2 regions of the Bacillus sp. Brlt_9 genome follow, and region 1 is predicted to be linked to the other one. Evidence: riboswitches for the same ligand, from Rfam matches in the RefSeq annotation. Region 1 holds a riboswitch; the other holds the start of a gene.
What was found. A riboswitch is a leader RNA that binds a small molecule or an ion and turns the genes downstream of it on or off. The one in region 1 is predicted to bind preQ1.

Region 1 (16,541 bases):
TCGCTCGATTCATTAAATACGTTCCATTGCTGTCTTCAACGTTCCCACAACGAAAGCAATCTCTTCACTTGAAATAATAAGCGGTGGTGCTAGCGTTAAAACGTTATTATACCCTGCTGTTGTCATACCGTTTCGTCCTATAATTAACCCTTTTTCTTTACAAGCATTTACCACACTTGCAATTTTGTCGTTATCAATTGGCTCTTTCGTCTCTTTATCATTTACTAGTTCAATTCCCACTAGTAGACCTTTCCCTCTAATATTCCCAACAAGTGGATGCTCCCCCATTTCTTCTTTTAATTGCTCTAATAAAAGAGAACCCATTTGTGCAGATCGCTCAATTAAATTTTCATTTTCCATAATTTCTAAGTTTTTAAGCGCTAATGCACAAGCTGCAGGATTTCCACCAAATGTATTAATGTGACGGAAGAATTCATATTCTCCCTTTCCTTTAAATTCTTCATATATTTCTTTTTTCACAGCTGTTGCTGATAATGGTAAATATGCACTCGTAATCCCTTTTGCCATTGTAATAATATCTGGTTTCACATCATAATTCATAAATCCAAATGCCTTTCCTGTACGCCCAAAACCGCAAATCACTTCATCGCTAATGAGCAAGGCACCGTGTTTTTGACACGTTTCATGAACAGCTTTCATATAGTCTTGTGGCGGCATTAAAATGCCTCCGCCCGTAATAATTGGTTCCATAATAAAAGCTGCAATCGTTTCACTTAATTCCCATGTCATAACACGATCTACTTCTTTCACACATTCTACATCATAAATGTTCTCTCTTTCTATTCCAGGCATACGATAGCAATCTGGCGGCGTTACATGTAAAAAACCTGAAGCAAATGGCTCATATTGATATCTACGCTGCGCTTGTCCCGTCGCTGCCATCGTTGCCATTGTATTTCCATGATATCCGCGGTAACGTGACATAAATTTATAACGATGCGGTTCACCTTTTTGAGCATAGTATTGCCTTGCTATTTTAAAAGCTGTTTCGTTCGCTTCCGAACCACTATTAGAGAAGAAAATAACATACTCTCCTCCAAGCCACTCATTTAATTTTTCTGCAAGCTTTATAGCCGGTTCATGCGATTGTGACATCGGAAAGTATGATAATGTTTGTAATTGCTTATAAGCCGCCTCTGCGAGCTCTTTTCTGCCGTATCCACTATTCACACACCAAAGACCGCTCATACCATCTAAATATCTTTTTCCTTGTATATCTTCAACCCAGCACCCTTCTGCTTTTGCCCCTACCATTGTACTATTTGGACTAAAGGGACGCATTCCGTGCCAAACATATTGCTCATCTTTTGCTAATAATTCATCAGTCTGTTTCGTTTTCATCATTTCTTCCACCTTCCATAACAACTTATTTTTCACAAAAGCTGCGCTGGTGCCATGATGGTTTAATTTTCTCCCTGCTTATTTTCATTCCACAAAATTAAGACAAAATCCTACTTACAATAAAGTAATATTTACAAGAAAAAAAGAGCTTTTCTTATATTTCGAAAAGCTCCTCTCTTTTTAATGGGATGATGCATCACTAATACCATGACCAGTATTAGATTTCACAAGAATTTCATCAAACTTCGCTGCATCTTCTTTCTTACTAGATAAAACAGTTCCTAAATATGCTGCAAGGAATCCAAGCGGAATGGAAATAATTCCAGGTGTCGTATATGGGAATAGCGCTTCTCCAACAAATATAGCTTTTCCAGCTACAGGGTTCCAGACATTTGGACTTAACGCTACGAGAACAATGGCTGATACAAGACCAACAACCATACCCGAAATGGCACCTGTCGTATTGAAGCGCTTCCAATATATTGTGAATAATATAACCGGCAAGTTTGCACTCGCTGCAACTGCAAATGCTAATGAAACTAAAAATGCTACGTTCAATGTTTGAGCAAATAACGCTAGTATAATGGATAATACCGCTACTCCAATAGACGCATAGCGAGCCATTGACACTTGCTCTTTTTCCGTTGATTTCCCCTTGCGGATAATTTCATTATAAAAATCATGTGCGAATGCGGATGCTGCTGTTAATACAAGACCTGCCACTACAGCTAAAATCGTTGCAAAAGCAATTGCTGATACGAAAGCAAATAAGAAATCTCCGCCCAACGCTTTCGCTAATAAAGGTGCTGCCATATTACCAGCAGGATTTGCTTTAATAATTGCTTCATTCCCTACAAATGCCGCTGCTCCAAATCCTAAGAAAATTGTCATAATATAAAATGCACCAATTAACCACGTCGCGTATACAACAGATTGACGTGCTGTTTTTGCATCACGCACTGTAAAGAAGCGTACAAGAATATGTGGTAATCCAGCTGTACCAAGAACTAGTCCTAAATTTAAAGATAGCGTATCAAGGCCATCTTTATACTTTACTCCTGGATTTAAAAACGAATCTTTTAACGGTGTAGCTGTCTTCATTTGCGCGAACATTTCAGTCACACTAAAATTAAATTTTGCGAAAACGATAACAGAAATAATAAATGTACCAGCCATAAGTAATACAGCCTTAACAATTTGTACCCAACTCGTCGCAGTCATTCCGCCAAAAATAACGTACACTGTCATTAATGTACCAACGATTAAAACAGATGTCGTATATTCAATCCCTAATAATAATTTAATAAGTGCACCAGCCCCAACTAATTGTGCAATCATATAAAAAATCGAAATCGTCATCGTATTAAGCGCTGCAACTCCGCGAACTTTTTTCGCATCAAAACGCGCCGCAATCATATCTGCTAATGTGTACTTTCCTAAATTTCGAAGCGGCTCTGCAACTAAGTATAATACAACTAAGTAAGCAACTAAGAAACCGATGCTATAAAAGAATCCATCAAACCCAGTTAACGCGATCGCCCCAGCTATACCAAGAAAGGACGCAGCAGACATATAATCTCCCGCAATGGCCAGACCATTTTGCCAACCAGTTAATCCCCCTCCAGCCGTATAAAACTCACTTGCATTTTTCGTTTTCTTCGATGCAAAATAAGTTATGACGAGTGTACCAAGTACGATGATTAAAAATAGTGCAAAAGCGGTTATATTCAAAGTCAGCCCCTCCCTTTTTGCATGTCTTGCAGAATGTTTTGTGAGATTTTATCAAAGGATTCCGCTTTTTTACTGTAAATCATACATAATGACCACGTCATAATAAATTGAGCAAATGCAAACACCCATGCCCACGTAACATCACCGAATGCTGGTGTATTGAGTACCTTTGAATACGATGTTAAAATAGGTAACGCAATAAAAAAGCTTAAAAAGAAAATACTCATTGGAACGATGAACTTCTTTTTCGTATTTAATAGCAATTGAAATTCTTCTGACTGAACAACCTCTGTATAATTCACCTCATTTTGCAACTTACGTGCTGACGTTTCATCTCGTTTCATTCTCTAATCCCCTCTCTTACTAAAAATACAATTCCCCCTTGCATGCCTAAAGACTAAATTTTATAAATATTCAGAAACTTATTTTCATTTTAGACAATCCATACATTCCTGCAAAGATTTTTCGATAGACATTTTTCGGCAATTTCCCCTAAGTTTTTAATATACTTTTTCAGCATAAAATTTGCGTACTTCACTTCCGCATCAGCCAAGCTTTCATACTCGTTATAACAAAATAAAAAAGTAGTGCTTAACGCACCACTTCTGTTTTTTTCTCTTTTTCTAAATTACGAGCTGTTTCGCTTAATTCAACATTTTTTCCATCTTTAAGCGTTCCAAATAGGAAATCGAATACCGGATTTGAAACACCGAACCAAAACTTTTCATTTTTATAATGGTGTAATATGTGCTGTTTTTTTAGCCATCGCCCAAACTTAGTAACGGGACGAATTGGCTTATGTGCAATATAATGTTTCCATTCATAAACGAGAAGCATAATAATCATTCCGATTCCGAATGAAAGTGTAATAGTAATGCTTTTTGTTATAGCGTATGATATAAGTAAATATATAGTAAAGCTCGGTATACTAAACCATACAGGTAAAAATAAAAGTTTTAAATCATCTGGATATACGTGATGATCATAATGTAATCTTCTTAACATTTTTAATAAAAATACGTTTTTAGGTGGTTTTAAGTGAAATAAAAACCGGTGTGTCATATATTCGTTAAGTGTATAAAAAACAATCCCAAACAAACACGCTAACATACCGATCCATGTGAAAAATTGCATTTTTAAAATAATGATGAAAACTAATAGAATACTATACATAATAACGATATCATGTTGTAAAAAGAACTCTTTCCCCACTCTCTTCATCTTCCTTCCTCCTTTTCCAAAAAAACAGCCGCAACTTATCGTTACGACTATTTCTTTTATTCTATTCTATTCACTTTACAAATTTGCCTGCTGCTCTATTGTCGAGAAAAAATTGTTCGATCCAAATATATTTTGCTTCGGAATAATATGTTCCACCGCAAATACTGTTACTTCTCCTCTTTGAACCTCTCCAATAATAAGCCCAAATATTTCATTATTTACCGCAAACGTCGGTTGCTTTGTTTGTAGTAATCTTGCTGCATTATGAAATACCGCTTCATATAGTGGATTTCTATCGGTAATTTCTTTTCGGATTTTTGGTGCTAACGTAATAATAATTTCTTTTCCGTCAATAGTGGTTCGATACATAAAAATCTCCCCTTCAATCTTATGTGAACAACTGTAAAGCTTTGTATGCAAAATGGATAGAATATCCTACTAAAATAATACCGGCTCCGGCTGTTATATAGCCTAATGCTTTTTGCTTTAATAATGTTCTGCCAAAATGGACAGAAAAAGCGATATTTAAATTCCACAAAATAATACCAACGATAATACAAAGGCTGTACAAAAAGGCTTCTTGTTTCGTTACCTTCGTAAGCAATGAGCTAAGTGTACTTCCGTATATACCAAACCAAAAAACAAGATTTAATGGATTGGATATCGCAATTAAAAAACCTGCCATAAACGATTGTTTCAGCCCACCTACCTCTTCTTTTTTATATTCCATATTCGAGTGGGAAATTCCTTGTTTTACACTTTGAAATCCTAAATAAAATAATAAGAAAAACCCTGTACAATACATAAAAGCTTGTACATATGTATACATAAACACAGAAGATAAACCGAAATAGATGAGAAGCATAAACAAAATATCTGCAGTCATTCCACCAATTCCAACAACCCACGCATGCCAAAAACCTCGTTCAATTCCTCGTTTTAACATTTCAATATTAATCGGGCCTACTGGTGCAGCTAATGAAATACCTAATACAATTTGTTGTATAATCGCTCCAAACATCGCTCTATCCTTTCTACTTCCTTTACTATTAAGTAATGATGTAATGATTAAAAATAGACTAGCTTTCATCAAAATATTTACTATTAAAATACCCTTTTTTATCCAAAATATGCAAAAGAGCCATCTAGATGATGGCTCTTACTTTTCTAACTTATGAAGAAAAGGACATTTTCCTTTTATCGGCTCTACATCGTCTCCTATGAAATATTGTTTCCATTCGCGATGATCCGGATCGCCATAATGACTAATGTTAGGATGCTTCGGCAGCTGATCCCACTTTTCAACCCGCTCGCGGACCGTTTGTCTTGAATATGCTCCTTTAGGACGATCCCCTTCTAATCCATCAAAGATGGTACGTGGTTGAAACCCAATAACGAGAGAATTTCCTAAATGTCTCGTTTTCCGTTGTTTATAAGCTGGCGCATTTCCAAATGCGAATATCGGTTCACCACCAAATGAAAATTCCCATAAGTAATGGTCTGGGTCTTCAGGAATTTGCTTCGGCCATGTTTGATCATCGTTTTCATGTAAATATTGTAGTACTTTCCAAAAGTAATCCCGATAATATTCCAGTGAGTGTTCCTCACATTCCGGTTCCACAAAGAGGAAAAATCCTCTTCTTACAATTGGGCGCTCTTTCATTAATTCTAAAAAAGATAACATTGTATGTGGCAAATGACTCCAATCATTATGAGAGAGGAAGGAATAACGAAGTTCATTCTTTTTCAAAGCTGTTAAGCCGAAATAACACGGGAAAGTTGGTTCTAGCACAACACTCGAAAAATTTTGAAATTCTTTTGTAACCCAATTCGGTATGTCCGTTCTCGTTCTCATTCCTTCATTATCTAATAAATAAGACTCATTCATTCATTCTTTCACCTCATTATGTATAGCATTCAATTAAGAATATTACATACTCGGCCTGTCCTATACCTATTTATAAATTCGGCTGAAAAATTATTTAAAAATACAAAAAAATAAAATCGCTTACTTGACTAAATTCTACCAATTCGTGTATATTTAAATTAATCATTTAGCAGAATATTCAAGATTATAGCATTTTTAGTTTATATTATCTTTTCAAATGAATTTCACTAAATGAAAAAAGCAAATGTTTTTAGGAGGAATTGTAACATGCAAGGAAAAGTAAAATGGTTTAACAACGAAAAAGGTTTTGGATTTATCGAAATGGAAGGCGCTGACGATGTATTCGTACATTTCTCTGCTATTCAAGGCGACGGCTACAAAGCTTTAGAAGAAGGTCAAGAAGTATCTTTCGATATCACTGAAGGAAACCGCGGACCTCAAGCTGCTAACGTAGTAAAACTTTAATCCAACATATGACAGGAGGTTACCTAACTTGGTAACCTCCTTTGTTATTCCTTTGTATATTTCCGTTTTCCAGAGCAAAAACTATGTGAAATGCGCAATATATAAAGGAGGAATTAACAATGGGATCAGAAGTAAATGATTTTGAAGAAGTAAAATTCCGTGTAGAAACAGCACAAAAAATGGTAGGATCAGCGACAATTTCAATGGATCCAGATACATTAGAGCATGCTACTACTGCTGTAGAAGCCGCTCGCTCCCAGCTTGAAATTATGAAGTCTGTGGCAACAGATTTAGATGAGCCCTTTTTAATGAATGAGGAAAAAAAATTAAGCAAATGCGAGCATCAACTAAACGAAGCTAGACACTAAAAAACATCCAGAGAATTTTCTCTGGATGTTTTTTCATGACAACTGTTCTCCATACTTTTTCAACGTTTCTCCAACTGTACATTGCCTAATACAAAAGGAATGAGCATAATACTTACTATTTGTCTTTCGATTATGTTCTCGCAAAAAACACCCTTCACAATACGTTTCTAATAAGTCATTTACCTCTGTAATGAGTTGCTTTTTATCCACCTTTGCACCTCTCTATTCGGTTATTTCTTTATGACTATCAATGACTGTTCCTTCTAATGCTTGCGTAGCTAATTGATGCGCTTCTTTATTTTGTTTTCTAGATATCGGCTCACATACAAGTTTTAATTTCATTTGCTTCGCTTTTTGTTCAATTTGATCTAAGTAATGATTTAAATGCTCATCATAACAAGGCCATTCTCCAGCCAATTGCTGCAGTACAACTTGAGAATCACCGCGAAGCGTAACTGCTTCATACTTAATTGCTAATTCCTCGAGTATATTCATTCCGTATAGTAATGATGCATATTCCGCTTCATTATTATCATATATACCTTCTATATATGCATTACGGCGAATTCGGTATTTTATATTTCCTTTTTTATAGTATACACATATACCTACTCCAGCTTCTTTCGTCTGTACATCATAACCACCATCAAAATAAATGAGTATTTCTTGTAGCTCTTCCTCCACTTGTTTACTCAGCTTTTTCATTTCTTTTAATGACCATTCTGCATCCATTTCATCATAAAATGATAGTTCTTTCACTCTTCCTGTTTTCTCAAAATCATCTGCAAATTGTAGTACATCTTCTATGTTCATATAATCTGTCGTTAATTCCGTCTGCAAACCACGCTTCGTTTTATACAACCAATGAATTTTATATTTCATACTAGATTCCCCTTATATAAGACTTCTTATATGTAGCCAGCTAATGAAAGCCTCACTTTATTTTATTATATTTTATCAATAGTCACAGCATTATATTCAATGTGATTACATACAAAAAGAGCTATCCTTTTAGGAATAGCTCTTTCATCTATTACATAAATCTTTCAAATTGTACTCGCTTATTAATCCAGTACATTACAGGCATACCAATCGCCATGACAACAAATTCACCGATTGCACATGTTAACCAAGTCAACATAAACGGTAAATCAAATGCAAGATGAAGTTCAATTGCAATCATAAACATAGTAATTGTAAAAATAACTGTATTAAAAATCATACGAGCCCAAACACCTTTAATAAATCGCATAGAAATAATCGTTGCAACTAATGCAAGAATAGATTGCCCTACTCCAAATACTAAATCGTAAGCGATCATTGGTGAGAAAAAGAGATTCGTTAAAAATACACCTAATACAATTCCGTAAATTGCTTTCTTATTAAATACAACAAGATGATTAAACATCTCTGAAATACGAAACTGTACATTCGTAAAGCCAAATGGCTGAATAAGCATAGAAACAGCAATATATAATGCCGCTAAAATACCATTACCGACTAAAGTTCTAATATTCATGACAAAATCTCCTTAGTTTTTTTACGTGGGATGGTTTCGAACCACGTTATTCGTTTTTTAAGCAACAAGATTATATTCTACGCAATACACACTCTTTCGTCAATAGATTCCTATCATTAACTACCTTTTTTCTTTTAGACAACGTATAATAAAACATATGAAAGTTTTAGGAGGTTTCACTTCATGACAGCAACAATTCAAAATGAAAAAGTGATCGTTTCCATTTCTGACAAAGGTGCAGAATTACAAAGCGTTCGCTTAAAAGAAGATAACACTGAATACTTATGGCAAGGCGATTCTACTTATTGGGGGCGCCGCGCACCAATTTTATTCCCAATTGTCGGTCGATTAGTAGATAATACATACTACGTAGATGGTAAACCATATTCTTTAACACAACACGGCTTTGCTCGTGACCTTACATTCTCTGTGAAAGAACAAAGTGAAACGAAAATCACTTATATTGTTACTAGTAATGAAGAAACATTAAAAAAATACCCATACGAATTCGAATTACTTGTTTCTTATGAGCTAGACGGACAAATCGTTCATGTAACATATGAAGTAACTAATCCTGCTTCAAAAGAGATGTTCTTCTCAATCGGAGCACATCCTGGTTTCAACTTCCCGTTATTAGAGGGCGAATCATTTACAGATTATCATTTATCCTTTAATGGTTCTGAACGCTTAGAAACTAGCGTATTAGAAGGTCCTTACCTTTCAAGCAAAAAACAATTAATCGCTGAAAATACGAATGAATTACCACTTACATACGATTTATTCAAAAATGATGCACTTATTTTTGAAAATATGAATACGGATGAAATCTCTATTCGTTCTCATAAACATAATAAATTTGTAAAAGTAGAATTTGATGGCTTCCCATTTGTCGGCGTATGGACACCAGGCGAAAATGCACCTTTCTTATGTATTGAACCTTGGTACGGAATTGCCGATGAAGTAACTCCAGCAAAAGATTTCAAGGAAAAAAAAGGAATTCAATCTTTACAAACGAATGAAACATTTACATGTCGTTATAGCATTACAATCGGCTAATTACTCTATCCCCTACTTCAAAGAAACATATAAGTAGGGGATCATCTTATCATTTGGAGGTTTCTCATTTTGATTGAAGTATATATTGATGGTGCATCAAAAGGAAATCCTGGTCCTTCTGGTGCGGGAGTATTTATTAAAGGGGTTCAACCAGCTGTACAATTATCATTACCCCTTGGGACAATGTCCAATCATGAAGCAGAATACCACGCTTTACTTGCGGCATTAAAATATTGCACGGAGCATAATTATAACATTGTCTCTTTTCGTACAGATTCGCAACTTGTTGAGCGAGCTGTTGAAAAAGAATACGCAAAAAATAAAATGTTTGCGCCACTATTAGAAGAAGCACTGCAGTACATAAAAAGTTTCGATCTCTTTTTTATTAAGTGGATTCCAAGTAGTCAAAATAAAGTTGCTGATGAGTTAGCTAGAAAGGCTATCTTACAAAATTAACGGGGGTATGAGTGTGAAAAAAGATTGGATTGCTCCTCTAGCTTTATTATTTGTCTCTTTTATTTGGGGAGCTACGTTTGTTGTCGTTCAAAATGCTATGTCTTTCGTTGGCCCATTTACTTTTAATGGTATTCGCTTTTTATTCGCCGGAACTATTTTATTGTTCGTTCAAATGATTTTCGCAAAAAAAACTTCAAAACAAGATATAAAACAGAGTAGTCTTGCCGGATTAATCGTTGGATTCTTTTTATGTGTTGGCTATGTATTACAAACATTCGGCTTACTTTATACAACCTCTTCAAAAGCAGGATTCTTAACAGGGCTTAGTATCGTTATGGTGCCCATTTTGTCTTTTATCTTTTTAAAACAAAAAGCTACTATTTTTATCGTAATGGGCATTGCTGTAGCAACGGCAGGTTTATACTTATTAACAGCTGGTGATTCATTTCAATTAAACATTGGAGATATACTCGTTCTCGGTTGCGCAGTTGCTTTCGCTGCTCATATTCTCGTTAACGGCTTCTTCTCTAAAAAAATATCACCTTTATTGTTAAGCACATCGCAAGTATTAGCTGTCGGTATATTTTCTTCTATTTGCGCCTTTTTGTTTGAAGATTGGGAAAAATTATTTTCAGTAGCACTATGGACGAATTCTTCCTTTTTATTTGCTCTCTTTCTAACTTCCCTATTCGCGACATCCATTGCTTTTTTCATTCAAACATCAGCGCAAAAACATACGTCTCCAACGAGAGTAGCCATTATTTTCGCAATGGAACCCGTTTTTGCTGCCTTAACAGGCGTTCTCGTTGCAAACGAACAACTTTCTATTTCTGCTATTATCGGATGCCTATGTATTTTCCTAGGCATGGTTTTTGTTGAATTACCTTCCAAAACAAAAAAAGAAGCGCAGGCTGCGTGAAGTTACGCTTGTAACTTCCGCATAAAAGCCTTAGCGCTTTTTTTATCTGTAATCTCTTCTTCTTTCAATCGTTCTAATAACGCAACAAAATAACTGCCATCAAACTGAAATTGATGTTTAATTGTCGCTTCTATTGCCGCGTTCACAATTCCATCAGATGCACCTGTATACCCTTGTCCGAACATAATAAACCCTTGTGCTTCCTCTGATAGTTTAAATCCTTTCGTATGTAAGAATGAAAGATAATCTTCTACTGTTTGCATGTTATTCCCACCTACTCAAAAATTCTCCATCTCCTATCATACATGTTTTTACACGCTATGAGAATGAAATTTCTTTGACAACTTTGTAAATCAATCGTCTACTTCGCTTGAAATGGAGGATTTCCTAACAATATAAAGGAATATGTACAGTGGAACTTATTTCATATTAAAGGGGAGACACGATGAAACAAGCACTATTAATTATCGATGCGCAACAAGAATTAATTGATGGAAATGAGCAAGAAAATGAGGTGTTTCGTAAAACCGAGCTATTATCGACACTAAATACAGCCCTGCAGAAAGCAATAGATTCCAATGCCCTTATTGTTTTCGTAAGAGATATCGATGTTGCTTCTGGTAGCGGAGAAGGATTTGAAGTACATAATCAAATTAAAGTACCTCAGTCTGCAATCCTTATTAATAAAGCAGCCACAAATTCATTTTACGGTACTTCGTTACTTGAACTTTTAAAAGAAGAAAAAATCAATCATATTGTTATAGGCGGCTGTAAAACAGAACATTGCATCGACACCGCCGTTAGAACAGCCACTGTACAAGGCTTTGATGTTACATTAATTAAAAATGGTCATTCAACCACTGATTCTAACGTATTGTCTGCAGAGCAAATTATTAGTCATCATAATAAAACTTTACATGGGCATTATAACGTCGATCATTTTTCTATGGTAAGAGATATCGAGGAAGACCTCTTTCAACCAACTCACGACCAATATCGTGATTAAATTACCTAAAAAAGAATCCTTACGTGAAAAGGATTCTTTTTTCATCCAAAAATTTGCGCTGCAATGCTATATAGCTCATTATTCCGTTTTAATAATTGATCACTATTTCTCATCATAATTGGTGGTGTATTAACCTTTTGAAAGCCAACAGCCTCTAATTGATTTAGAAAATCTTTTTTCCCCTCTGGTACATCAATTCTTACTTTACCATGATGTCCTCTTGCTAAATCATGTACAATTCTCATTGCCATCTCATCATTTTTAGCAACGACTGGACCTATTATTTTATTTTCGGGTGTTTGTACACTCAAACCATATCCTAATGCATTTTGTTCCTTATCCTTTACAACGATACACTGTTCACTTTGCATAATTCTTTTCGTTAAAAACTCTTCTCTATTTGTTCCAAACGCATATTCATCTAATTTTATTATTTCTTCTAAATCATACTCTTTATAATTCATTATATAATCTTCATTTCCTATACAATAATCATTCACATTGTACGAGTTACATATGTATTTAGAAACATAGCTTACTGTTCTAAATCCTAATTTTTCATATAAAAGTTTTCCCTCGTCCGTAGCAATAAGCATTATTGGAGTTTGAGCTGATACAGTCATAATGCATGAATTTGTTATCACCTTTCCAATCCCACTTCCCTTATAATTCGGATGCACAATCACCATTCCGATAGACGCTAATTCCTCCCCATATAATATAATTGCTGCGCTAGCAATAAGTTCCTTCCTCCCACTCCACACACCGTATACAATACCTGAGTCAAAAATAGTCTCAATTTCTTCTCCGTTATAATCCCAGCCAATATAAGAAGATAATGAAACAATATCATTTATACTTTCTTTTCTAAGACGCTCCACTCTCATTTCCAAGTCAATCATTCTCCATCTCTTTATCTAGACTCTTAAATCATTCTTTCCGAATCAACCTGTACATGTTTCCCTTTATTTGTCACATACATATCCTATTTTGACCAAGACTATATTGTAAATGAGGTGACAACATGCCCATTACGAATCGATTTTCTACCACCACTAACGGCGCACTCGCAATTACAGGGAATACTTTAGGCTTAAGTAAAATTAGTAATCAAAACCGTGCTGGTACAATCGGGGCAATTGGTGCATTCGCAACTACGAATACCGCTTTACAAGTACCTACTTTTCCTGCTGGTACAACGTTAAACTATACACAAAATAGTTCTACCGCCCTTTTAAATATCCCTGCTGGTAGTACTATTCTTTACGCAGAACTCGTTTGGGGAGGAAACTACTTATCTCGTGATCAAAATATTACGAGTGTATTAGGAAATCCTATTTCTTTTACAACACCTGTGTCAACATACTCGATTACCCCTTCAAGTGTTACAGCCTCTAATCAAACATTCGTTTCTGGATCTGTCACATTTGGATTCTATACACGATCCGCAGATGTAACATCGCTCATTCAAGCCGGAGGGGCTGGCTCTTATACAGCCGGCTCTGTCCCTGGACTTGTAGATCCTATAGATGCTTCTAATGGAACAATTAATTCAGCTGGATGGACACTTATCGTTGCTTATCAAAACGGGACCTTGCCTGCAAGGAACTTAACCATTTATGTAGCTGGTAACCGTGTTTCTGCGGAAACTGGTAGTGCCGATGTATCTGTTTCAGGATTTTTAACACCTTCAGGAGGACCTGTAAGTGGGAGGTTATTTTTAAGTTCTACTGAAGGAGATGCTGATTTAACTGGGGATCAAGCATTATTTGGACCAAATTTCAGTTCATTAAATGCTTTATCCGGGCCAAATAATGCTGTAAATAATTTCTTCGGTTCTCAAGTGAATAATGCTGCCGGAAATTTAGATACAACTGGGACATTTGGAACACGGAATCAAAGTGCTTCTACAAGTACAAATATCTCGGCAGGAAGGCAAGGCTGGGACATTACTTCTATTGATATTTCTCCTTATTTAACAAATTCCCAAGTATCCGCTGCAATCCGTTTAACAACTAACGGAGACGCGTATATGTTAAATACAGTCGGATTACAAATTAATATAAATTCACCTAACATACAAGCAACGAAAAGCGTGAATAAAAGTGTCGCTGCAATTGGAGACGTCCTCACTTATACCGTTACGATCCCTAATACCGGACTTCTTCCCGCCAATAACGTTATTTTTATAGATAGTCTTCCTAACGGCACTTCCTTTATACCTGGCACTGTAACGGTAGATAACATACCACAAACAAATGCAAATCCGGCTGCGGGTATATCTCTTGGAACAATTAATAACAGCGCTTCTCGTACAGTAACTTTCCAAGCAACTGTCGTTTCTCTTCCAAATCAAAATCCGATTTCTAACACTGCGAACATTACATTTCAATATACACCAATAGCCGGTGGAACGACTTTTAACGGTCTTGCAACAAGCAACTCTGCAGGAACACAAATTAACCTCGCAGATATTAATGGAACAAAATCAGTTAACAAAATCTTTACTGATATTGGCGAAACGTTAACTTACAGTATTGCCTTAGCTAATATAGGAAATATCGCCGCAACGAACGTTTTATATACAGATCCGATTCCTAGCGGGACTACTTTCATTCCAGGAAGTGTAACTGTTAACGGGGTTACGCAAGCAGGCTCAAATCCAGCTAATGGTATAGCAATTGGATCTATTGCTGCTAATTCTACGACTACTGTTTCATTTCAAGTATTCGTTCCTTCTATTCCCCAAACAAATCCAATATTAAATAGTGGTACAACAACATATCAATATATTCCTGTACCAAATCAGCCTGCAGTAAGCGGGACTGATACGACGAATATTGTCTCCACTCAAGTGAATAATGCTACTGTAACAATGACGAAAGCAGTAGATAAAATTTTTGCAGATATTGGTGATACGCTAACGTACACTGTTTCCTTTACAAGTACAGGTAATACGAATGCAAACAATGTTATTTTTACAGATGTCATTCCTACTGGAACAACATTCGTTCTAAACAGTCTAACAATTGACGGTACGACACAAGTTGGAGCAAATCCCGCCACTGGTGTGAATATAGGATCTATTCCAACTGGTACAACAAAAAATGTTTCATTTCAAGTAGTAGTAAATACAATTCCAGCGTCGAATGTCGTATCTAATGGTTCAAGCGCTTCTTATCAATATACCGTCAACCCTAGCCAATCACCCGTTACGAAAAACATTTCTTCGAATCTCGTTTCCACTCAAATTAACAATGCGAATGTAACATTAACAAAATCAACAAATAAACCATTTGCTACAGTTGGCGAAACAATCAGTTATACAATTCTTATTACAAACAGTGGAAATACAGCTGCAACTAACGTACAACTAACGGATCCACTTCCAAATGGAACGATATTGACTCCTGGTACTGTAACACTAAACGGAGTTTTGCAAAATGTAGATTCTCTCGTTGCTTTACCTATCGGAACAATTCCTGGCGGAGCTACTTTTACTCTTTCTTTCCAAGTAACAGTTATCAATATTACCGCCCAAAATCCTATCATTAATAATGCTTTCGCTTCTTATCTATATACTGTAAACGCAAGTCTGCCACCAACTTCAAAAACAGCAAATTCTAATTCTGTTACATCAACAATTAGACTAGCAAACATTCAAGCTACTAAGTCTGTAGATAAAACATTTGCGGAAGTTGGAGATGTATTAACTTATACCTTTTCTCTTACAAACGATGGAAATGTTTCGGCGAACAATGTAGTACTATCCGATTCAATTGCGAATGGTACTGCCTTTGTGCCAGACAGTGTTATAGTTAACAATGTTGCTCAGCCAGGTGTTACACCAGCTAGCATCAATATCGGTAGCATCAATGCGAATACTACAATTTCTGCTTCATTCCAAGTATTAATAACTAACATCCCAAATCCAAATCCTATTTCAAATAGCGCTTCAATTCTCTATAACTTTATCGTGGATCCAAATGCTTCACCTATAAATAAGAACACTACTTCAACCACTACATTTACTCAAGTAAACGATGCAAATGTCATTTCAACCAAAGCAGTGGATCGAGCGTTCGCTACCGTAGGGGATATATTAACTTATACCGTTACTTTGGCGAATGCAGGAAGTGTTTCCGCTGATGGTCCTACTTTTGTTGATACGAATCCAGACGGTACTACCTTTATCCCAAACACTTTCCTTATTAATGGTGCACTCCAAAATAACGCCGATCCAAATGTCGGTGTTCCGTTACCTTCTATTCCTGCTAACGGCTCACTTACTGTCTCTTATCAAGTAACTGTCACCTCTTTACCAGCGCAAAATCCAACAATAAATTCATCTAGTACACAGTATAGCTTTATTCTAAATCCAGGAGATCCACCAACTATAGAAACATCTTTAAGTAACACTGTAAGTACACAAATCAACTTAGCAAATGTAATTATTTTCAAGGATGTAGATTTAACTATCGCCGATGTTGGGCAACCAATCACATATACAATTGCCCTAGCTAACCCTGGAAATACTCCAGCAAATAACG
Region 2 (16,541 bases), 230 kb from region 1:
TTCTTCTTCTAACTGTAATCTTTGTTCTTTTTCAATACTTGGTTTTGCAAAGGTTAAATAATCTGTAAGAACGTGGTTTGCTTGTTCGATTCCGTTGATGGCTATGTCGATATATAATTTTCGCTCTTGCTCAGTGCATGTATCTGATTGTAAAAGTTGTAAAAATCCTTTCGTTGAAGTTAATGGGTTGCGAATTTCATGAGAGATGGATGCTGCCATTTCACCAATTAAATGAAATTTTTCAGCATTCATAAGTTCGTTTTGTAGACGAACTTGAGTTTGTAATATGTGTAATAAATATAAAATAAGGATGGTACCAAGTATCGTACATAACTCATACACAATAATATGTGGTATATAATCAGCCTTATTTGTAACCTTTGAAAGGAAGAAAGGTATCCAACTAAATCCGTATGTGAGACTGTAGATAATAGCAAGTATTATTTTTATACGATTAGAAGTTCGATTGAAAAATTTGTATGTAAATAGTAGAACAATAAATAGAAGGATAGAACCGATAAGCGATGGGAAAACACCTATTCCTCCTAATAAGAAGCGGTATATATTTAATACCACTAATATTGATCCACCGGCAATAGGACCTCCGGTTAATGTACCGACAACTAATACGATATGACGCATATCAAATTGAAATCCATAATCTGTTTTTGCTGCGAAAGTGATACATAGTATAGTAACGAGGCAACATAATACAATAAATATAGCTGAATTTAATTTAGGAGAGCGTTTCCCTTTTTGATTCCAAAATAAATGGTATACGAGCATTGTAACAAGGATGAATAATATATTTAAAAAGAGATAAATAATAAAGGATTTCAGTGGGATGCCTCCTCTCTTCTCATATTAAATTAATCATACTATAAAATGAAAGAAATGAAATGAGAAATAGCGGAAAAATCAGAAATTTTTTCTGGTAGTATACAATATGTTACAATAAGCTTTGTCAATGAAAGAAGGAATTCCGTGCAATGCGCGGGAGAGGTTCGCGAACTCCCTCTATAAAAAACTATGGAAACAACAATATCTTTAGGTATTGTTTTGTTTTTTTATTGTGACAGTTCAAGAACGTTCTTTCTTCTTATTCGTAGTAGAGAAGGAGAATGAGTGAAATGAAAAAAGAAAAGGCAGTTGTTGTTTTTAGTGGAGGACAAGATAGTACGACATGTTTATTTTGGGCAATAGAGCAGTTTGCAGAAGTTGAAGCTGTAACGTTTAATTACAATCAACGTCATAAGTTAGAAATTGATTGTGCGGCGGAAATTGCAAATGAGCTAGGAATTAAACATACGGTGCTAGATATGAGTCTATTAAATCAACTTGCTCCAAATGCGTTAACGAGAACGGATATGGAGATTACACATGAAGAAGGTGAATTGCCATCGACGTTTGTAGATGGACGAAATTTACTATTCTTATCATTTGCTGCTGTATTAGCAAAACAAGTGGGAGCACGTCATATTGTAACGGGCGTATGTGAAACTGATTTTAGTGGTTATCCAGATTGCCGTGACGTATTTGTGAAATCATTAAACGTTACATTAAATTTATCTATGGATTATCCGTTTGTCATTCATACACCACTTATGTGGATTGATAAAGCGGAGACATGGAAATTATCTGATAAACTTGGTGCATTTGAGTTTGTTAGAGAAAAAACATTAACATGTTATAACGGAATCATTGGTGATGGTTGCGGTGAATGTCCAGCATGTCAACTTCGTAAAGCAGGATTAGATACGTACCTACAAGAACGCGAAGGAGCGAGTAACTAATGGATAATTTCTTTGGATTTCGCATCGTAGAAAATTTGCAAAAAATGGACAAGGATATTCAGCGTAAACAGCTTAAATATCATAATAAAAGAGTAATGGTCAGCAAGGAATTTACATTTGATGCAGCACACCATTTACACTGTTATGAAGGGAAATGTAAAAACTTACACGGTCACACATATAAAGTTGTATTTGGGATTAGTGGATATGTAAATGAGATAGGTCTTGCGATTGACTTTGGAGATATAAAAGAAATTTGGAAGAATGAAATAGAAATTTATTTAGACCATCGTTATTTAAACGAAACGTTACCAGCGATGAATACGACTGCTGAAAATATGGTCGTTTGGATTTACGAGAAGATGGCAGAAGCATTAATAAAAGATAATCGTGAGAACGAATATAAAGGAGCTCGTGTTGAATTTGTTCGTCTTTTCGAGACGCCAACTAGTTATGCGGAAGTAAGACGGGAGTGGATGCTCGATGAGTAAAATCCCTGTCTTAGAAATATTTGGTCCGACTATTCAAGGTGAAGGAATGGTTGTAGGACAAAAGACGATGTTTATCCGTACAGCTGGCTGTGATTATAGCTGTGCTTGGTGTGATTCTGCTTTTACGTGGGATGGATCGGCTAAAGATCAAATTAGACAGATGACAGCAGAGGACGTTTGGAATGAGCTTGTAGAAATTGGTGGAGAAAATTTTTCTCATGTTACGATTTCAGGTGGAAATCCGGCATTGCTGAAAAATATTGAGTTTCTCCTTTCTATATTAAAAGAGAATGGAATGCGAACGGCAATCGAAACGCAAGGGAGTAAATGGCAAGATTGGTTACTTCAAATTGATGAGATAACGATTTCTCCAAAACCACCAAGCTCGGCAATGAATACTGATTTTCAGAAGTTAGATGATGTAATTCAGAAACTAGCAGGAAAAGATATTAGTTTAAAGGTAGTAGTATTTGACGATTATGACTTCGAGTATGCAGTTAAGATGCATGAACGTTATCCAGATGTACCATTCTTCTTACAAGTAGGGAATGATGATACAAAAACTGTGGATGATGCAATGTTGATTAAAAAGCTATTAGATAAGTATGAGTGGCTTATTGAAAAAGCGGTTAACTGTAAAGAAATGAATAATGCAAAAGTATTGCCGCAGCTTCATGCGTTAGTATGGGGAAATAAACGCGGAGTATAATGAGAAGGGATGTTTAAAATGGCAGGAAGATTAGATGAAGATTTAAAAGATGTAACATTATTAGGAAATCAAAATACAAAATATTTATTTGAATATAGCCCAGAAATTTTAGAGGTATTTGATAACAATCATCCAAACCGTGATTATTTTGTTAAATTCAATTGTCCTGAATTTACAAGCTTATGTCCGAAAACAGGCCAACCAGATTTTGCAACAATTTATATTAGCTACATTCCAGAACAAAGAATGGTAGAGAGTAAGTCTTTAAAGCTATATTTATTTAGTTTCCGCAATCACGGTGACTTCCACGAAGATTGCATGAACGTTATTATGAATGACTTAATTAAATTAATGGATCCACGTTACATTGAGGTATGGGGGAAATTCACACCACGTGGAGGGATTTCAATTGATCCTTACTGCAACTACGGTCGCCCAGGAACGAAGTATGAACAAATGGCAGACTACCGCATGATGAACCATGATTTATATCCAGAAACAATTGATAATCGTTAATATATAATAGAAAGAAAGGATCTGTATGCCATACAGATCCTTTCTTTCTATTATATTATGCATTTTGATTAATGACAGTATAGTTTTTATGACTTACAACTGTAAGAGGTTCCATATCTAGTTCTCTAAAATTTTCCATAATTGTTATATCTACAATAACGGAGTTTTGATTTACTTTTTGAACACGGCCTTGCATTCCACCTTTAAATTCAATGATATCTCCAGTTTCTGCGATCTGCATAAGCAACTCTCCTTGTTACAGTTTTCCCAAAAAAGAATAATTTTGGTTTTTTTTTTATTTCCTCTTATTTTGAACCATATTGTCCAGTTTGTAAATGTTTCCAAAGTAAAAATTCGAAAAATATTCACATTTTGTAAGAAAATATGCAAGAACGCCATGTTAATAGAAAAAAGAACGGTTTAAATGCAGACATCTTTATATAGGGGTATAATAAAAAAATATACAATAACCTACTAAAGTAGGAGAAATTAGAGGCGGTAAAATGATGTTTGAATTTGTGGGGAGTGTTATAGCGTTAACTTTGTTTTTATATTCTTATATACATTTAAAAAAGATTCGTCATCATGAAACGACTACATATTTTGATGGGATGGATGGCGTACATGCTGGGCTCACGTATGAGAGTGGCGGGGATATGTAAAGCTGTATAACTTTCTTTTTTTGCGTGGTATGATATGTAAAAATAGTACATAATAGAGTTCGTAAGTGATGAATGGAGAGTGAAGAGAATGAAGATTTCTTTTATTCGTCATGGTCGCTTAGATCGTACTATAGAACCAATGACGGTTACATCCTTTCATGAATGGATGAAAGGATATGACTTACATACTATAACAGAAAAAGCACCTATACCAATGGAAACAAAGGAAGCGGTTGAAGCAGCAAAATTGATTGTAACGAGTGATCAAAGATGTGCTGTACAGTCAGCAGCTGAATTAGTGGATTCTTTATCTTTTATGCAAAATTCTCTTTTTAGGGAAGCTGAAGTTCCGAAGAGTTTTTATGCTCCAAAATGGTTGAAGTGTAAACCTAACGTATGGATGTTTATCGGACGAGCAGTATGGATACTTGGTTACCATAAAAATGTTGAGTCTTATAAGCAAGTAAGGGAGAGAGCAAAGCAAGCAGCTTACTTGTTACACCGTTACGCTCTCGTACATGGAAGTGTTGCTCTTATAGGTCATAATTATGTGAATGTAATGATTGGTGCGGAACTGAGAGCGATGGGGTGGTCTGGTGCACCTATTTTGCACAGAGAGCCATGGGGATGTACAACATATACGTTTCACGAGGCGATGAATGGAAATGTATTAAATACGAATTTAACATAAAAGCACACGATGTATATAAATCGTGTGCTTTCTTTTTAAGATATAGAAATTTTGATGTTTAATGGTTTTACGAGATGTGCATAAGGTTCGCCTACGAGCATAACAATTTGGTCTTTTTTGTAACCTAGTTTTTCGTATAGTGAATAGGCACGTTTGTTTTCTAAATTGACAAGTAATGCGATTTTTTCATGCTCCTTTTCGGTTGCATGGATTTCAGCAGCTTCAATTAATTTAGAACCGATTCCTTTTCCGCCATATGCACTTGAAACTGATAATGTATCAATGTAATATTCATCAAGCTCAGCTTCTTTTTCTAACGTAATTGATTTATCTTTATGTAATTCTCTTAAGTGATGTACAATTGGTGCATCAAGCGTTGTTGCTTCGCTACCGTGATAAGCGACAATAACTCCAACTGCATCCCCGTCTTGCTCATATACAAAACAGTTTTCATAGCTCAGTCGATTTCTCTCTTTTGAGAACCATGTTTCAAGTCCTAGTAATACTTCTGTCTCAACTGTGCTACCTGTGATTTTTTCAGCAATTTCATGCAGAGCGTTATACAATAAAGGTGCTACCAGTTTCGCATCTGTCTTTTTTGCTTTCCGAATCATAGTATCCCTCCTAGTTCTATTTATATATTGTAGCATAGTGGTATGGAACTTTGCATAATTGAATGTCGAAATGATTGATATAGAGAAGTAGCTATGTTAGTATATGATATTTAGTGGACATATAGTAAAGTGATATCGTTTGCGAAATAATGAAAATGAAATGAAGGTATAGCACCTGGATAATTTTACAGTTGTTGACCTATAGAATATACGATAAAATAAAATATTGCATAGAGGTGAAATACATGGATGAACAATTAGCAAATGCAATTTTGGATCAGCTGAAAAATGGTGAAATAAAGGAGTATGTTGCGACGAAAGATGTATTTTATACGTTCAGGAAAGTTGTAGTTAGTCGTGAAGATTTTAAACATATTATTGGGAATGCACAGCGCGGCGGACAGGTCATTTATACATATTCAGAAACGCCACGTTCGTAACTAGAAGAATTATAGGGGAGGAGAATTATGGGCGATTTTAAACAAGGCATATTACCGCATTGGGATTATATGTGGAAAGATAGAGCGGGCAATAGGTTTATGGGGATGGTCATGTATCCAGAGAAACGCAAGTGTTCAACAAAAATGCTCCAGAAAATAAAAAGAGCATATGAAGAGGCTGTAGAAATTAAAGTAACTGTACAAGTTCAACATACATATCAGTACGTAGAAGGAATGATTGTGTACTTTGATGAAGAGGCTCCTGTATGTACAATGATTGATAAAGATGAAAATCCACATCATATATTTGTAAAAGATATTTTGCGCATTGAGCACTCTGAATAATCTTTTCATAAATAAATTGAATTTCCATAATAATAATCTTTTTCTATAATAGTTATCTTTTAGTATGTAACGCGAACCGAAAGTATATGTATAATATTTAATAAACTAAAATTGATAAATGTAATCGTTTTTTAGAACAGATTATCGTTTCATGTCTGTTCTTTTTTGCGTGATGCTGGAGAAATATATTCCTCCAGCATTTGCCGTTTTATGACAAAATATATTGGTAACTTTTTTAAAAATAAGGTTAAATTCGTTGACAACTTTTTTGAAAAGCACTTTATTGACATGAGTTTTAGAATGTTGTTTCATAGTCATTGTATTGAAAAAAATCGACTGTCTTGTCGAAAAGTAAAAGTTAAAAAAAGAAAGAATTTATACATATATCTTGTGTCTTATTTTGAAACGTAATACAATATATAGAGAAATCAAGAAACAACATACAGAGAGTATAGATTGGAGAGGGAGGGTCGGAAATGTTAGTTGCATATGATTCTATGACAGGAAACGTGAAGCGTTTCATTCACAAATTAAATATGCCGGCCGTTCAAATTGGTGAAGATCTAGTAATAGATGAAGACTTTGTTTTAATTACGTATACAACAGGTTTTGGCAATGTACCAGAACGTGTTTTAGAATTTTTAGAGCGCAATAATGAAAAATTAAAAGGCGTATCTGCAAGCGGCAATCGTAACTGGGGAGACATGTTCGGTGCAAGTGCTGACAAAATTTCTGCTAAATATGAAGTGCCTATTGTATCAAAATTTGAGTTATCAGGAACAAATAACGATGTAGAATATTTTAAGGAAAGGGTGCGGGAGATTGCGACACATTGAACTGAATAATGAAATCACGCAAATGCAGGACGGTTTTTATCAGCTTCATAAAGATAAAGAGGCATTAGAAGTCTTTATGGAAGAAGCTAGAGAGAATACCGTTCATTTTAATAGCGTGGCAGAGCGAATGGAGTATATGAAAGAACATGATTACTATTACAACGTTCTGGACGAGTATAGCTTGGAGGAAGTAGAAGAGGTATATAACATCGCTTATGGTGAAAACTTCGAGTTCCAATCTTATATGGCAGCATCTAAGTTCTACAAAGATTATGCGTTAAAAACAAATGATCAAAAACAATACTTAGAAAGCTATGAAGATCGTGTAGCAATTGTTTCATTATACTTAGGACGCGGTGATGTTGCGAAGGCAAAACACTTCGCAAGCATGATTGTAAAACAAAACTACCAACCAGCGACACCAACCTTTTTAAATGCGGGACGAAGCAGAAGAGGAGAAATGGTGTCTTGTTTCTTGTTAGAGATGGATGATAGCTTAAATTCAATCGGCTTTAACATTAATACTGCAATGCAATTATCGAAAATCGGCGGAGGAGTAGCTTTAAACTTATCTAAGCTACGCGCACGCGGTGAGCAAATTAAAGGTATCGAAAACGCAGCAAGTGGTGTAGTACCTGTTATGAAATTGCTTGAAGATTCGTTTTCATATGCGAATCAACTTGGCCAACGAAAAGGTGCCGGGGCAGTATACTTAAACATTTTCCATTGGGATATTATTGAATTCCTTGATACAAAAAAAATAAATGCCGATGAGAAGAGCCGTATTCAGTCTCTATCAATCGGAATTATCGTTCCAAGTAAGTTCTTTGAGCTTGCTGAGAAAAACGAACCTTTCCATGTTTTCGCGCCTTATACGGTGTATAAAGAATATGGCAAGCATTTAGATGATATTGATATCGATGAAATGTACGATGAATTAATGAGCAATCCGAAAGTGAAGAAGAAGCCGCTAGATATTAGTGCACGTGATATGCTTATTAAAATTGCTATGATTCAACTTGAGTCTGGTTATCCGTACTTAATGTTTAAATCAAATGCAAATAACCAACATCCACTGAAGGATATTGGAACTGTGAAGATGTCGAACTTGTGTTAAATATGTAGCACCTTCTAGTAGAAATGCTAGTCGAAAACTCCGTTAAACGGGGAAAGCCTCAAATTTGAGGTAACCTACCGTGCTAAATCTTATCTTAGAATGAAAATATAAAAGTTCAGAATGTATCTTATTATTTTGTATAGCAGAGTGATGGGACACCATAAAGTAATAAGAGACTTTCTGAAGTATTAAGATAAGTAAAAGCCTAACGACTATCCCTTATGGGAGTAGAGCGCAAGCGATTGGCGTTCGAAAAGCGGAGCACCTAATCAGGTAATGCTGCAGGTGATGATATAGTCTGTCCTGTATGGTGACATACAGCAGTTGCTTGAGCAACGGACTGAGGAGTAGCGAACTCAGTTGAACATTCGAGACAGAAATCTTCCAGTTGCAAGAAACTTCAGAAATAAATGATTACGGTACAGATGATATCATTCGTCGCGATATTAACTGTAACTTAGGATCGTTAAATATCGTAAATGTAATGGAGAATAAAGAAATTCGTGAAGCCGTTCATGCGGGAATGGAAGCTTTAACAGCTGTTTCTGATATGACGATCATTCCGAATGCACCAACTGTGAAAAAAGCGAATGATGAGCTTCATTCAGTTGGACTTGGCGCAATGAACTTACACGGATATTTATCAAAAAACAAAATCGCATATGAAAGTGCTGAAGCGAAAGAGTTTGCTCGTACATTCTTTATGATGTTAAATTACTACTCGATTGAGAAAAGTATGGAAATCGCTAAAGAAAAAGGCGAAACATTTAAAGACTTCGATAAGTCTGATTATGCGAATGGCACATACTTTGAAAAGTACGAAACGACAGATTACAGCCCAGTAACTGAAAAAGTTCAGCAACTATTTGAAGGAATTCATATTCCGACAAAAGAAGATTGGACAAGTTTAAAAGAGCAAGTGAAGAAGAATGGATTATATAATTCATACCGTCTTGCTATCGCTCCAACACAATCTATCAGTTACGTTCAAAATGCAACTTCAAGCGTAATGCCGATCGTAAGTCAAATTGAATCAAGAACGTATGCGAATGCAACAACATATTATCCAATGCCGTATTTATCAAAAGATACGTTCTGGTACTATAAATCTTCTTACGATATGAATCAGTTTAAATTAATTGATTTAATCGCAGAAATCCAAGAACATATTGACCAAGGAATTAGTACAATTCTTTACGTTAATAGTGATATTTCAACACGTGAATTAGCACGTTACTACATCTATGCACATAAAAAAGGCTTAAAGAGTCTTTATTATACGAGAACACGTAAGTTAAGCGTTGAAGAGTGCGTAGCTTGTACCGTTTAATATAAAAAGTGAGACATCATGAGCAGGGTTTTCTGAACCCTGCTCATGCTTAGTTATCAATTTTTCATGTTTATTTAGAGAAGGGGCGATTGAATGCGTGCGGTAAACTGGAACAAAAAAGAAGATGATTTTAGTTTAATGTTTTGGAAGCAAAACATCGCTCAGTTTTGGACAGAAGAAGAAATCGCAGTGTCTTCTGACAAAAATACTTGGGCACAATTATCAAAAGAAGAGCAGATTGCTTATAAGCGTGTATTAGGTGGTTTAACACTTTTAGATACGAAACAAGGCGGCGAAGGGATGCCTCTTGTACTTGTTCATCTTGAAAATTTACAAGCGAAAAGTGTATTAGCTTTCATGGGAGCTATGGAAGAAGTACATGCGAAGAGTTACAGTCATATTTTCACAACGTTAGCTACTGAAGAAGAAATCGATGATATTTTTGAATGGGTAGACAATCATCCTTTACTTGAGAAAAAGGCTGGCATTATCACGAGTTACTATCGTCGTTTATTAAAGCCTGAAGTAGCGAAAAAAGAATTATACATGGCAATGGTAGCCAGTGTGTTCTTAGAAAGTTACTTATTCTATAGTGGTTTCTTCTATCCACTTTACTTAGCTGGTCAAGGAAAACTAACGGCAAGTGGTGAGATTATTAACTTAATAATTCGTGATGAATCAATTCACGGCGTATTCGTCGGTATTTTAGCACAACAACTCTTCGCAGAACTTTCTGCAGAAGATCAACAAGAAGTGCAAAAAGAAACACAAGAGTTATTAATGGAACTATATGAAATTGAAATGGCATACACAGAAGAAATTTACACTTCTATCGGTCTTGTAGAGGATGTAAATCGTTTCGTTCGTTACAATGCGAATAAAGGACTTATGAACTTAGGACTTGAGCCGAAGTTTGAAGAAGAAGAAATTAACCCAATCGTTTTAAATGGTTTACGTACAGATACGAAAAACCATGATTTCTTCTCTGTAAAAGGAAATGGTTACGTAAAAGCGACGAACGTTGAAAAGTTATCTGATGATGACTTCGTGTTTAATTTTTAATATATAATCATAAAGAAAAGCTGTCTTATTCATTGATAAGACAGCTTTTCTTTATGGTTTTGTTTACATAACACTATTATTTTTGTATAACGATTTTTGTTGAAAAAGTTCTATCCGGTTAATGGATAGAACTTTTTTGTAAGTAAATGGGTATTTACAATCTTTTTGTATCAGTGTATTATTTAACTAGTACACCGATACAAAAGGAGGGAAGAAATGAAAATAGAGTTTTCTCCAAATACACCAATTTACATTCAGGTAATGGAATACATAAAAAAAGAAATTGTAACAGGACATTTATTGCCTGGTGATAAAATTCCCTCTGTACGTGAATTAGCGAGTGAATTACAAGTAAATCCAAATACGATTCAGCGTACATTTCAAGAGCTAGAACGGGATAGGGTTGTTGTAACACGTAGAGGAATGGGACGATATGTAACGAATGAAGGGGAGAAAATTATGGAGCTGCGAAAAGAGATGGCGAAAGAATTACTTCATTCTTTTATAGATGGAATGGACAATTTAGGTTTTTCAGAAGAAGAAATTCTTACAATCCTGCGCTCTTCATTACATGAGAAGAGGGAGGAGAGCGAATGACAGAGTTATTAAAAATAGAAAACTTATGGAAGAGATACGGATTAAAAGCAGTGATCCGTGAATTAAACATAGAGATTACGGAAGGGAAAATTATAGGACTCGTTGGAGATAATGGGAGCGGGAAAACGACGTTATTGAAAATGATTGCTGGTCTGCAACATCCTTCTGAAGGCAGTATTACAATCGCTGGTAAAAAGGTCGGATTAGAAACGAAAGAAATTGTTTCTTTTATGTCGGATAAACCAGTATTTGATGATTGGATGACAGTAAAAGATTCTTTATTTTTCTATCGAGATTTTTATAAAGACTTCGACATTCAAAAAGCGGTAGATACGATTGCGGAATTTAAAATACCGTTAGAAGAAAGAATTACAGCTTTATCAAAAGGTATGGTTGAAAAGCTACAAATTATTTTAACATTTTCGAGGAAAGCGAAGTTATACGTACTAGATGAACCGCTTGGCGGAATTGATCTCGTTTCTAGAGAACATGTATTAGAACTTATTTTACAATTTTATCGCGAAGATTGTACCATTTTAATTGCAACACATTTAATTGGAGAAGTGGAAAATATTTTTGACGAAGTAATCTTTTTAAAAGATGGTGAGAGTGTACTACATGAAAATGTAGAGGAGTTACGCTTTCAGCGAGGAAAAGCTGTCACAGATGTGTTTAAGGAGGTGTTTAGTAGATGAAGGCCAGTTTAATATATATGTACAATGCGAATAAAAAACAAATTATTATTTCGTTATTGTCATTCATATTTATTGTAGCTGTCGCTTTTGTAAGTATGGGAAATTATATTAAACAAGAATCAGGAGAAGTAAGGCAAATGATTACAATTGCTTTAGTATTCTTAGTTTATTTAATTTTTGCGGTATTAGTATTTCTGCAGGCGATGTCTGCGTTTGGGAAAATGACTGAAAGTAAATTATTTCGGTTAACACCGATATCTGGTAAAAAAATTGTTTTAGCAATATTGTCATATGCAGCAATTAGCTTAATGTGTTTTGAATTAATAGGTGCTATGTTTTTCTATAGTATTTCGATGAAAGTAATAAAAGGTACAGAACTCCATGAATTGTTATTCACCGAAAGTACACTTACACTAGATATGGTAAAGCAGTTATTTAGTAGCGTGTTATATGTATTTAATTTATCAAGTATATTGTTAGTCTTACTTTTTATAGTAGCTGGAGTTAAAGTATTTTCTTTGAAAAAGAAAAAAATAGAGTATGTAATTATTTTCTTCTTATTTTTACTAGTGACGAAAGTAATCAATATGATATATGAAATGTTAGGCGGATTTGCACCTACATCTGCTTTTATCAAAAAATTAGTTTATATAGATGAATCGACAGATGTAAATCTCATACTATATCCAGAAAAACTTATGAATGTATATAGTATTGCTTTTTCAATCGGTATATTTGTTCTACTTGTTTATATAACAGGTCGCATAATTGATAAAAAACTAGAAGTCTAAAGGAGGAATCAACATTGGGAAATGTAGTAGTAAAGTTAGAGAATGTTCGAAAAAGGATTGGTGGAACGGAAATTATCCGCGGTTTATCATTTGAAGTTCGTGAAGGGGAAGTGTACGGGTTCCTTGGACCGAACGGTAGTGGTAAAACGACGACAATTCGTATGATGACAGGTCTTATATCAATGACAGAGGGCGATATTACAATTTGCGGTCATAGTATTCGCACGGAGCGTGAAAAGGCGCTAGAGCAAATTGGAGCGATCGTAGAAAATCCTGAACTATATGATTATATGAATGGAATGCAAAACTTAAAGCATTTTGCGAACATGGCAATCACACCAATTAGTAAAGAGCGCATTGCTGAGATTGTAAAGCTTGTTGAGTTAGAGCATGCGATTCATAAAAAGGTGAAAACATATTCACTTGGTATGAAACAACGTTTAGGAATTGCACAGGCATTACTGCATCAGCCAAAAATCTTAATTTTAGATGAGCCGACAAATGGATTAGATCCAGCTGGTATTCGTCAAATTCGTGATTATTTACAGCGTTTAGCGAAAGAAGAGAATATTGCCGTAATCGTATCAAGTCACTTGTTAAGTGAAATTGAACTTATGTGTGATCGTGTCGTTATTATTAAGCAAGGTGAGTTTGTACAAGAGTACAACTTACATGAACAAGCGAAACATGATGAGACAGTCGTCGTAGCGTTTGAAGTAGATCAAGTACAGAAAGCAAATGAAATCATTAAAGGTAAGGCGCAAGGAAATGTAATTGCAGTATCTGTAACGAAAGAAGAAATTCCACAACTTGTAAAAAGACTTGTGAATGATGATGTGCTTATATACGGAGTTACTGTTCAAAATAAAACGTTAGAGGATGAGTTCTTAGCGATTACAGGGGGAGTGAAAGCGTAATGTTTAAATTAATTCAAAATGAATTTTTAAAGTTGCATGCGAAAAAAGGTATGTATATTTTAATTGGTGCCATTGCAGTATTGGAGATTTTGGGAGTTTTAGCGATGCTGAAATGGGGAGACGGAAGTGAATTTAAAGGATCGTATTTAGATTTTGCAAGTTCAGAGATTGGTTTAATTACTTTGTTTGCAACAATTTTTGGAATTACGATTGCTTCTCGTATGATTACGGATGAGTTCCAAAAAGGTACAATTAAGCAGTTATTAATCCGTCCAAGAAAACGAATTACAGTTTTATTCTCTAAGTATACTACAGTGTTACTTACTATAGTATTTATCATATTTGCTAGCACGTTAATTGCAATGATTATTGGCGGAATTGTAATGGATGGTAGTAAAACAGAATTAACGGTAGGAATCGTAATGAAATCTACTTTATATCAAGTCCTTTCGCCATTCTTCTTTGCGACGCTTGCATTTTTCTTAGCAAACGTATTTAGAAAGTCTGTACTACCATTAATTATTACGATGTTCCTCTTCTTTTTACAAGGACCAATTAATATGGTACTGATGATGTTTGCAAAAGGTGTAGCTAAATTTGTAGTGTTTTTCCATTTAAATTTAAGTGTGTACGATAGCAATAAACTAGTAAGTGGCGGAGCGGAACCAACATTTACAGAGTTTACATTTACAACTTCATTATTACTTGTAGCTGCATACTTTATTGTATTACTTGTAGCATCAAGTGCATTATTCCAAAAACGTGACGTATTATAATAAAAGAAATCCCCGCTTGTAAAACGGGGATTTTTATTACATAACTTTCTCTTAAATTTCAATTTAAAAAATGATTACTATATGTTATTTGGGAGAATTTAAGAAAAATAGGAAGATTTTCAACTATATTCATATTATAATTTAATTATCACACCATTTATTTTACAATCTTTGGGGGTGTTCTCTATGCACTATGCATTTTCACGTATAAGACTGCGCAGTTTTTTTGGATGGATGATTATAGGATTGTTCCTTACGATAATTCCATTAGGTCTAGCAAACGTTTCTGAGAATACGATGGAAGTTATTTCGCAAATAACTGTATTTTTTGTATTTCCGTTATTTTGGTTATACGTAAAAACAAATAAAAATAATGTTGTATTTAACAGCTTTTTTGATAAGCCAGGACGTTTACCGTGGGGATTAATTGTATTAGCAACAATAATGGGAATGATTTTTTCAGTTGGTATATCTCATATTCAATTTTACATATTAGCACATACGTTACCGAATTTCTTAGTTACCATGTTAGAAGATGGAACTGTCATTAATACGAGTAACATATATATGACGATATTTACTTTCATTTCAGCATGTGTATTAGCACCTATTATGGAAGAGGTTATTTTTAGGGGATTCTTTTTACAGCGAATGGCTTATAAATGGGGAATTAAAAAAGCTGTAATCATATCTTCACTTATTTTTGGTCTAGGACATTTTGATGTTATTGGTGCGTTCATGTTTGGTGTTGTAATGTGTCTTTTATACATAAAGACGAAAAATATATGGACGAATATCGCTGTGCATGCTTTAAATAATTTGATTGCAACAAGTATGCAATTTATCGGTGGAGAAGAGAGTAGCGCAATCTCAATTCCTGAATTACAAGCGCAAAGTAATTTATGGGTTGGTATCGGTCTTACAGTTGTTGGGTTACTTTGGTTAATTCCTTATGTTTGGAAACAATGGCGTACAGTGAAAGAAGTGGGTGTACCACCAGTGCGCTTCGTAAATGAGGAAAAAGTAGGGAATGCATCACAAGAAGATGAAGTGTATAGTCAAGTGATCGTAACAGATAGATTGATGGCTGTAGAGCTACCAGATGAAGCAGTAAATAAGCTTCGATTAGAAGAAAATGATTATGTAACAGTATCTGTAGAAGAAGATAAAATTGTGATAAAGAAAGCACATGATAGATAATTGAAAAGTAGCTCCTAAAGAGCTACTTTTTAATTTGTAATAATTTCTACACGAAAATTATTACCGTTCTTTACATATTTAATATCTGTAACAGTGCGGACTGTTTTTAAAATCTCAACCTTTTCACCAATTCGAGGGATAGTTGGAACATTATCCCAAATACCAAGCAATTCATCTAATTGTGCCGTTTTTTCATAAAACCAGATTTTCAATGTAAAGCCCCTTTCTAGAACTTTATGTATTTTAATACATAATATATTATTTTTATTCTTATTGTAAGGGGTTTTTTTATATTTTATGAATAAAAATTAATTAATCTTCTGGGAAGATATGTTCAATATCAGGAGTAAGAGATACTTCTGATAATACGATATGAGAAACAGTCGTCGCGTATGAAGAAACATCATTGATAAATTCTTCAAGTTCAACGAGTGAAGGAACAGAAATTTTTACAATGTAGCATAAGCTCCCTGTTACGCGGTAACAAAAACTTGCAGATGGATAAGACTGAATAAACTGTTGCATACGTGTTGTATCACCATTTTTTAAAGTGATTTCTAAAATACAATCTAAAACAAGTCCTGCTTTTTTATAATCGATATCGATTGTGTACTTTTGAATCACGCCTTCACTTTCCAGTTTACGAACACGTTCTGCAGTAGATGGAGCAGATAAGTTTACTCGCTTTGCCAATTCACGCATGGACAGGCGACTATCATTATATAATTCATTTAAAATTTTTCGATCAACACGATCTAGTTGCATTTGTAAATATACCTCCAGTAAAATAATGATTTTTGTAAAGGAAAAACATAAATTAAGATTCATATGAAATGTAAAGTGAACTTTATTTATTTTACAATAAAACAGAAGAAAATAGGAGGGGAAATGATGGAGAGAATTTCATTATCAAATGTGGGAGATACAAAGTTTCAAAAGTTATTAGGGCATAATCCAGA

Region 2: another riboswitch for preQ1. It lies ahead of queC (7-cyano-7-deazaguanine synthase QueC); the one in region 1 lies ahead of VF726_RS02430 (QueT transporter family protein).

The regions. Positions count from the first base shown of each region.
Region 1 covers NZ_JAYJLO010000001.1:451,510-468,050, reverse strand. The annotation lists gene VF726_RS02490 (DUF3986 family protein) at 1-13, opposite strand, end outside; gene VF726_RS02485 (aspartate aminotransferase family protein) at 13-1,362, opposite strand; gene VF726_RS02480 (solute symporter family protein) at 1,543-3,093, opposite strand; gene VF726_RS02475 (DUF485 domain-containing protein) at 3,096-3,437, opposite strand; gene VF726_RS02470 (sterol desaturase family protein) at 3,685-4,314, opposite strand; gene VF726_RS02465 (cytoplasmic protein) at 4,390-4,683, opposite strand; gene VF726_RS02460 (LysE family transporter) at 4,703-5,335, opposite strand; gene VF726_RS02455 (YqcI/YcgG family protein) at 5,474-6,202, opposite strand; gene cspB (cold shock-like protein CspB) at 6,470-6,667, shown strand; gene VF726_RS02445 (DUF2564 family protein) at 6,787-7,035, shown strand; gene VF726_RS02440 (zinc-finger domain-containing protein) at 7,069-7,245, opposite strand; gene VF726_RS02435 (ribonuclease H family protein) at 7,258-7,917, opposite strand; gene VF726_RS02430 (QueT transporter family protein) at 8,069-8,554, opposite strand; PreQ1 riboswitch class I at 8,561-8,605, opposite strand; gene VF726_RS02425 (aldose 1-epimerase family protein) at 8,738-9,610, shown strand; gene VF726_RS02420 (reverse transcriptase-like protein) at 9,680-10,066, shown strand; gene VF726_RS02415 (DMT family transporter) at 10,080-10,985, shown strand; gene VF726_RS02410 (DUF6123 family protein) at 10,988-11,248, opposite strand; gene VF726_RS02405 (cysteine hydrolase family protein) at 11,431-11,991, shown strand; gene VF726_RS02400 (GNAT family N-acetyltransferase) at 12,033-12,893, opposite strand; gene VF726_RS02395 (DUF7507 domain-containing protein) at 13,016-16,541, shown strand, end outside.
Region 2 covers NZ_JAYJLO010000001.1:216,946-233,486, forward strand. The annotation lists gene kinB (sporulation sensor histidine kinase KinB) at 1-786, opposite strand, end outside; PreQ1 riboswitch class I at 994-1,037, shown strand; gene queC (7-cyano-7-deazaguanine synthase QueC) at 1,131-1,793, shown strand; gene queD (6-carboxytetrahydropterin synthase QueD) at 1,793-2,284, shown strand; gene queE (7-carboxy-7-deazaguanine synthase QueE) at 2,277-2,993, shown strand; gene queF (preQ(1) synthase) at 3,012-3,509, shown strand; gene VF726_RS01165 (YkvS family protein) at 3,565-3,750, opposite strand; gene VF726_RS01170 (hypothetical protein) at 4,016-4,171, shown strand; gene VF726_RS01175 (histidine phosphatase family protein) at 4,260-4,862, shown strand; gene VF726_RS01180 (GNAT family N-acetyltransferase) at 4,898-5,476, opposite strand; gene VF726_RS01185 (hypothetical protein) at 5,722-5,916, shown strand; gene VF726_RS01190 (hypothetical protein) at 5,944-6,261, shown strand; gene nrdI (class Ib ribonucleoside-diphosphate reductase assembly flavoprotein NrdI) at 6,738-7,097, shown strand; partial or broken gene VF726_RS01200 (ribonucleotide reductase N-terminal alpha domain-containing protein) at 7,084-8,211, shown strand; gene VF726_RS01205 (ribonucleotide reductase) at 8,594-9,544, shown strand; gene nrdF (class 1b ribonucleoside-diphosphate reductase subunit beta) at 9,638-10,606, shown strand; gene VF726_RS01215 (GntR family transcriptional regulator) at 10,823-11,203, shown strand; gene VF726_RS01220 (ABC transporter ATP-binding protein) at 11,200-11,898, shown strand; gene VF726_RS01225 (ABC transporter permease) at 11,895-12,689, shown strand; gene VF726_RS01230 (ABC transporter ATP-binding protein) at 12,704-13,606, shown strand; gene VF726_RS01235 (ABC transporter permease) at 13,606-14,382, shown strand; gene VF726_RS01240 (CPBP family glutamic-type intramembrane protease) at 14,569-15,582, shown strand; gene VF726_RS01245 (DUF3913 family protein) at 15,612-15,794, opposite strand; gene VF726_RS01250 (Lrp/AsnC family transcriptional regulator) at 15,895-16,347, opposite strand; gene VF726_RS01255 (carboxymuconolactone decarboxylase family protein) at 16,471-16,541, shown strand, end outside.